Regions from separate parts of the Paenibacillus sp. QJM3NY_38 genome, predicted to be linked through region 2. Evidence: riboswitches for the same ligand, from Rfam matches in the RefSeq annotation. Region 2 holds a riboswitch; the other holds the start of a gene.

Evidence for each region. Region 2 has a riboswitch for cobalamin ahead of AC0VZ8_RS03405 (ribonucleoside-diphosphate reductase subunit alpha). Riboswitches for the same ligand answer to the same signal wherever they lie in the genome.
Region 1: another riboswitch for cobalamin. It lies ahead of AC0VZ8_RS27385 (ABC transporter substrate-binding protein); the one in region 2 lies ahead of AC0VZ8_RS03405 (ribonucleoside-diphosphate reductase subunit alpha).

What each region holds. Positions count from the first base shown of each region.
Region 1 is NZ_CM149665.1:5,933,756-5,937,409, reverse strand. It holds gene cbiB (adenosylcobinamide-phosphate synthase CbiB) at 1-159, shown strand, start outside; gene AC0VZ8_RS27390 (histidine phosphatase family protein) at 150-974, shown strand; cobalamin riboswitch at 1,127-1,330, shown strand; gene AC0VZ8_RS27385 (ABC transporter substrate-binding protein) at 1,588-2,592, shown strand; gene AC0VZ8_RS27380 (FecCD family ABC transporter permease) at 2,589-3,635, shown strand; gene AC0VZ8_RS27375 (ABC transporter ATP-binding protein) at 3,632-3,654, shown strand, end outside.
Region 2 is NZ_CM149665.1:766,602-770,255, reverse strand. It holds tRNA gene AC0VZ8_RS03415 (tRNA-Thr) at 824-895, opposite strand; gene AC0VZ8_RS03410 (MTH1187 family thiamine-binding protein) at 1,004-1,309, opposite strand; cobalamin riboswitch at 1,669-1,902, shown strand; gene AC0VZ8_RS03405 (ribonucleoside-diphosphate reductase subunit alpha) at 2,097-3,654, shown strand, end outside.

The DNA.
Region 1 (3,654 bases), 2.1 Mb from region 2:
TCGTTCCGGGCTTATATGGGGGATCCCGAACGCCCGCTTAAAGCGGAGCATATTCGGGTGACAAACCGTCTGCTGCTGGGCGTATCGGTATTGTTTACGTTGTTGGGTACCCTGGTGCTTGGACTTGTTGCCGCAGCCGGAGGAAGCCTATGGTTATGAGGATCACCCTGCATCTGGTCCGTCACGGCCGCACGTTGTGGAACGAGGAACGCCGTTATCTCGGCCACGAGGATCTGGGAATCCTGGTTGAGGGAAGAGAACAGCTCCTCCCGCTGCGGGATAGGTTTTTTACCAGGCACTTTGTCCGGATCTATTGCAGCGATCTCCTTCGATGCAGACAGACGCTGAATGTTATCCTATCGGACTCCAAAATGACTGCCATTCCTGATGGTGAAGTTTTGGGCAGGATTATACCGGGAGTGGTGTATGATCCGCGGCTGCGCGAGCTCGATTTAGGAGATTGGGAAGGGAAAACCTACGAGGATTTGAAATCGGATATCTCCTATCGGCGCTGGATTGATAACCCCGCAGAAGTTACGCCGCCGAATGGGGAGAGCTGGGAGGCGTTCCGTTCCCGGATTCAGACATTCTTGACCGGAATGTATTTGGATTTAAAGGAACTGTTGCATGTAGAGGAAGATCCGGATACCCTTGTGCAGGCAGAGGCAGAGGCAGAGGCAGAGGCAGAGGCAGAGGCAGAGGCAGAGGCAGAGGCAGAGGCAGAGGCAGAGGCAGAGGCAGAGGCAGAGGCAGAGGCAGAGACAATGGCAATGCCAGTTAGTTATGTCCTTGGAGCACAGAGGGCGGAGCTTGATGTGCTTGTGGTCACCCATGGGGGCGTCATCCGGCAGATCGCGGCAGCAGCCCTTCCGCATACGGAATTCTGGGAGACGCAGGTGTCGCCGGGGGAGGAGCTCCAGTTGCAATTGACTTGGGATGGAGAACGCTGGCTAGGCGTACGGTTAAGCGATTAAACGAAATCGTATGATATCGGTGCGGAATGGGCGATAACGGGATAAATCCGTATCATAAGGCATTTGAAATGACCGAAACTTTCGGTTGTAAGAGGGAGGTTTATCGCCTATAATCTTGGGCAGAGAAACCATGCTTGGCCTAACATACATAAATTCATATTATTTGCGAGGGTCCCGGACAGAAGGCATTTATTGTCATCTGCCGGGTTAATAGGGAAGCCGGTGCAAGTCCGGCACGGTCCCGCCACTGTGAAGCAGGGACTTCTCCATATGCCACTGAGCCGAAAGCGCTTGGGAAGGCGGAGAAGTCGTTACAGCCTGCAAGTCAGGAGACCTGCCCTCGGCGAATGAATGACGGTCCTTCGAGGAGAGGATTACGTTTGCCGGACCCATGCAGCATGTGTGGGCGGAAGTTTAAGGCGCTATCTGTGAACGGTGGTCCAGATGTCCTTATGTTAAAACGTAATCCCTGATTCCTTGTTTACGAGGAGTCAGGGATTTTTGCTTCTTTGGAGTATGACGATTGATGTTTTTTTCTCCCGGTAAGGATCGGTCGAAGGAATGTAAACTCGCAGCGCCAGGTTCTCAATTATGTATAGGGGGATTTCAAGAGATGAAAGCATTGAACAAAACATGGTCCGTACTTCTGGTAGCCATACTGATGGCTCTGGCCTTGATCGGCTGTGGAGGCGAAGAAGCGGCGCCGAAGGATACAACGCCGCCGGCACAGCAGGAAGAGCAGAATAACGAAGCGCCTGCGGATTCGGGCGAAGAGCTTAAAACGACGTATCCGCTGACCGTTAAGGATTCAACCGGGGTTGAAATGACGTTTGAGAAGGCTCCGGTCAAAATTGCATCCCTGACACCGTCCGAGACGGAAAAACTGTTCGCTTTGGGCCTGGATGAGGAAATTGTGGGCGTGTCCGATAATGACGATTATCCGGAAGCTGCCAAATCCAAGCCGAAATTGGGCGGGTTCCAAGTAAATGAAGAGGCTATTATTGCAGCCGATGCCGATGTGGTATTCGCCGCTTCGATGAATGCCGAGAATGCCGAGAAATTGCGTGAGCTTGGCGTGACCCTGTTCGTCAATGATCCGAAAACCATTGATGCCGTGATGGAGAACATCGAACTGATCGGGCAAATTACGGACCGTCAAGCGGAGGCGAAAGCGGTCGTGGATCAGATGAAGCAGGAATTGACTACCGTTACGGATGCCGTAAAATCCGTGAAGGATGAAGACAAGAAAAAAGTGTATGTGGAATTCTCTCCAGGATGGACCGTCGGCAAGGGCGAGTTTATGGATGAGATCATCACCTTAGCTGGCGGCGTTAACGCAGCCGGCGAAGCGGAAGGCTGGTTCGAAATCAGCGAGGAGAATATTATCGCTGCAAACCCCGACGTCATACTGTACACGGACGATGTCGTTGACGAAGCAACCAAGAAAACATTGGAACAGCTGATTAAGGAGCGCGGCGGCTGGGATCAGATCGAAGCCATCAAGAACGATCAGGTCATATCCGTGGATGCGAATCTGTTAAGCCGTCCGGGTCCCCGTGTAACGCAAGGGTTGATTGAAGTGGCGAAGGCCGTTTATCCGGAACTGATGAATCCATGAGTAAAAAACTTGCAGGATTCGGTGCGGCCGGCATCATCCTATTACTGTTAACCTTGGTTGTCAGTCTCGGAATCGGCTCCGTGCACCTGCCTGTGAGAGAGATTGGGGCGATGCTGCTGCATCGGCTGCCGGGAATCGGCGATTCCATCGTTCCGGGCTGGGAAGCTTCATCCGAGCAAATCTTAATGAAGGTGAGATTGCCGCGCATATTGCTGGGGATGCTCGTAGGAGCCTCCCTGGCCGTCGCCGGAGCCGCCTTTCAAGGGGTATTGCGCAATCCGCTGGCGGATCCGTTTACGCTCGGTGTATCCTCGGGTGCTGCGCTTGGCGCAGCATCCCTGATTTTTTTCGGGATGGAATACTCCTTTGCCGGAGGTTACACGCTCCCGCTTGTAGCGTTTTTGACCGGAGCAGGGACCTTATGGGTCGTTCTGCTGCTGGCAAGGGATCAAGGGAAGCTGCCGATCCACGGGCTCATTCTGTCCGGCGTGGTGATGCAGTCGTTTCTGGGCGCCGTCGTTTCCTTCCTGACGGTCATGTCCAAAGATACGGTAAACCAGATCCTGTACTGGACGATGGGGAGCCTCAGCATGCGTGGATGGTCGTATACGGCCATCCTTTTCCCGTATTTTATCGCAGGTTTTATATACTTATGGAGCAGGTCGCGAGCGCTTAATATTTTATCGCTGGGGGAACGGCAGGCCGCCCATATGGGCTTGAATGTGGATCGGCTGAAGACCAGCGTGCTCATCGTTGCTACCCTGCTCGCCGCCGCAGCCGTGTCGGTTTCCGGCGTGATTGGATTCGTGGGACTTGTGGTACCGCATATGATCCGGCTGATCACCGGCTCCGATTACCGCGTCATTGTTCCACTGTCGGCTCTGGGCGGCGCGGTGTTCATGGTCTGGTGCGATACGGCGGCACGGTCCGTGCTGGCACCAACGGAAATACCGCTGGGTGTAGTTACGGCATTCATAGGCGCTCCGTTCTTTGCGTATTTGCTATACCGGAACAAAAAAAGGCGCAGGGAGGGTTTATCATGATTACAGCTCAAGGACTTGG
Region 2 (3,654 bases):
ACAAAAAACTGCCTGTCAATAAGCCAGCAGGATCTTATATTCTATTAGTACTCTAGCTTTCATTTTAGTTTTGTTATCCCAGCCACGTTGACTCCGAGCACCTCGCCAGCAGCCCGGAGAGGTACATAAATCACTCCGTCTGCTAACTTACCGTCTGGAATCCCCATTTTTTCAGATAACATCTACTCGTGTTCAAATGAACCATAGTAAATTTTACCTGACTTTGATATACTGACTTCATTACTTTAGTCATGGGTGCGTGATCAATCAAATGTGGGATAAAGAACTAAAAATAGCCATTCAGAAGAAGCATATCGTGACGATATACCTCATCAATGGCGAAGTATTACAAGGCATACCAGATGCTTGTACAGATCGCTTGGAGATGCGGAGTGCTTATGGGCCAGTCTGGGTTCCATTAGAGGAAATAAAGCATGTGAGTCGATTAATCCGACTAGACGACAAAAGGAACCTGCTGGCATAGACAGAGGTTCCTTTTGTCGTGTCATTTTCTTTCTGGCTTTCTATAGCAAACTTCTTTCGCCCTCACCACTCACCTAATTCAAGTTCACTATGACACCAATCCATTTCTCATTTTGATGATTCACGTACACTATAACCATCCATAGGGAAGTGTCACTGTTGAGTTGGCCTAAACCCAAACAATGTAGAAGGAAGACGATTGTTGGTTGTTCTTCAAAGTGAAAAGGAAAAGTCTTCATCAGACTAAAGGGTAGAAAAATGGTAGAAGAACGGGTTAAACAACAAAAATGGCGCGATTCCGAAAACTCAGAAAACCGCGCCGTTATTGACTTTATAAAGATGCTGGTGAAGGGAATTGAACCCCCGACCTACGCATTACGAGTGCGTTGCTCTACCCCTGAGCTACACCAGCACATGTGATTCGATGTTATTCCTCACGAAACAACAAAAATTATTATAATACTTCAGCAGCAAAATGCAAGCCCAATTCTTACGGAAATATCCCCCGAAACTGGCGGCATTACCCGCCTAATTTCTCCTGCACGGACTGGATCTTCTGTTTGCTTGAGGAAACTTGATCCCTGCGGTCGTCGATCTTCACGGAAGTCGATACGCGCTGCGCACCGGACAGAAAAGGCGCTTCATGCAAAGCCTCAATCGCCCGCCAGATCATGTTAAGCTCTCCCTCAATGATGGTGCTCATTGAAGTCAGCTCATAGGATATTCCATCCTGTTGTTTCAATACACGCTGCATCTCAGCAACATAAGAGCTCAAACTCGTTGTTGCGGTTCCGATTGGAATCACCGTTACCTCCGCTATTGCCATCTTAAAAACCTCCCTCGTTCCCATCCCAATTATATGGTATGCTCTAAATTTCCGAATACTGTTATCATAACAATTCTGGCCCTCCATATCAAAGTCCGTCTGCCTTTAGCTTCACACAAGATATGGTGTACCTTCCTCGTTTCGTCCATACGAATATATCCTATTTTGTCAAAACGATAATATACGTGGTATCTGCGCAGAAAAGGTCGCATTTGGTCACAATTCCGGAAATGTTATGGCCTTTTGGCAGTTTCTTAACTGGCACAATGACCGCTCGTTTGCTATAATTCATTTTGCGTTCAATTTTAAGAATATGGTTTACAAACACAATATATTGGGTTAAATTAGATTAACAACAACCAAATATAGTGTGTATAGGTGCCGGATCAACCTATAAGGCAGTCCGGCTTAATAGGGAAGCATGGTGTAAATCCATCACGGTCCCGCCACTGTAAGGGCTCTAAGGCTGTTTATGATCTATCAGCCGTCCACATCCGACATATGCCACCGAGGAACCGGAGCAATGTTTCGGGAAAGGCAATGCCGAGGGAAGAAGCTCAAGTCAGGAGACCTGCCTATATGCAGTAGACACCAACCTACGGGGTTTTAGGTAAGTGTTCGTTAAACTTGCGTCTGTACATAACATCATGCCCGTTCATGGGCTTATGGCAAACGTCATTTTCGAATCACAGCGCACGGACATTTTCAAGCCTGCCCGCGGGTTTCAGAAAATGTTTTTTTGATGTCCTTTTTCATATTTCCCCCGAAGAAAGCGAGGAATTTATTCATGCCCCAGCTCGTAGTTAAACCGAACAACCGTCAGCTCGCCTTTGATGAAATTCGCCTCTCCGTCTATGCCGATCGGACTCTGAAAGGATTGGACATGCTCGATAAAGAACGCCTGCTTCGCGGCGTCAATGCCAAATTGCGCGGCGAGCAAGTTACCGGCGAAGAAATCAGCAACGCCTTCACGATGTCCGCCCTTGAGCTTGTCACCAAAGAGGAACCGAATTGGAAGTTTGCAGCTGCGCGTTCGTTTCTGACCTCTTTATATAAAAAAGCGGCCACCAACCGCCGATACAAAGCCTACCCGGAAGAACCATACGGTGCCTTCTATCCGCTCATTACGGAACTTGTACAAAAAGGCATCTATCGCGAGGATCTTCTGACCAGCTATACCAAAGAACAAATCGAAGAACTCGGCGAGTGCATCGATCCAAGCCGTGATCTGCTGTTTGATTACATCGGTCTGTTGACGCTGGCTGAGCGTTACCTGGCAAACGATTTTGATGGTCGCGTTATGGAACTTCCGCAAGAACGTTACATGGTCATCGCGATGTTCCTCATGCATAACGAGCCTGCCGACAAGCGTCTCGACCTTGTCAAAGAAGCCTACTGGGCCATGAGTAACCTGTACATGACGGCGGCTACGCCGACAATGTCCAATGCAGGCAAAAAGGTAGCCGGCCAGCTTTCCAGCTGCTTCATCGATACCGTGGACGACTCCCTGGAGGGGATCTTCGATTCCAATACGGATATCGCCCGTCTCAGCAAAATGGGCGGCGGCATCGGGGTATACCTCGGTAAAGTCCGTGCACGCGGCTCTGACATCCGCGGTCACAAGAATACCAGCTCCGGCGTTATCCCTTGGATTCGCCAGTTGAACAACACCGCTGTTAGCGTTGACCAATTGGGAACCCGTAAAGGTGCCATCGCGGTTTATCTGGATGTGTTCCACAAAGACATTCTGTCCTTCCTGGATCTGAAGCTGAACAACGGTGACGAGCGTATGAGAGCACATGACGTGTTCCATGGCGTATGTCTGCCTGACTTGTTCATGGAGGCTGTAGAAGCACGTGAAGAGTGGAGCTTGTTCTGTCCGCACGAAGTGAAGAAAATCATGGGCTGGAAAGACGAGAATGGCCGTCCGCTGGGCCTGGAAGACTTCTATGATCAAGGACAAGGCGAAGGCGAATTCCGTCAAAAGTATGCTGAAGCTGTAGCAAACCCGCTGCTGCCACGCATTACGGTACAAGCCATCGACATTATGAAGCGCATCATGAAATCCCAGCTTGAAACGGGTACACCGTACATGTTCTACCGCGACACGGTCAACCGTGCGAACCCGAACTCTGCGCATGGCATGATCTACTCTTCCAACCTGTGCACGGAGATCATGCAGAACCAATCTCCGACAGTCGTTGAGCAAGAGGAGCTGGTTACGAAAGATGGACAAACCCGGATCGTTATTTCCAAAATCCCTGGCGATTTCGTTGTCTGCAACCTGAACTCCATCCACTTGGCTCGTGCTGTACCTGCCGGTGTGCTGGAGCGTCTCGTTCCAA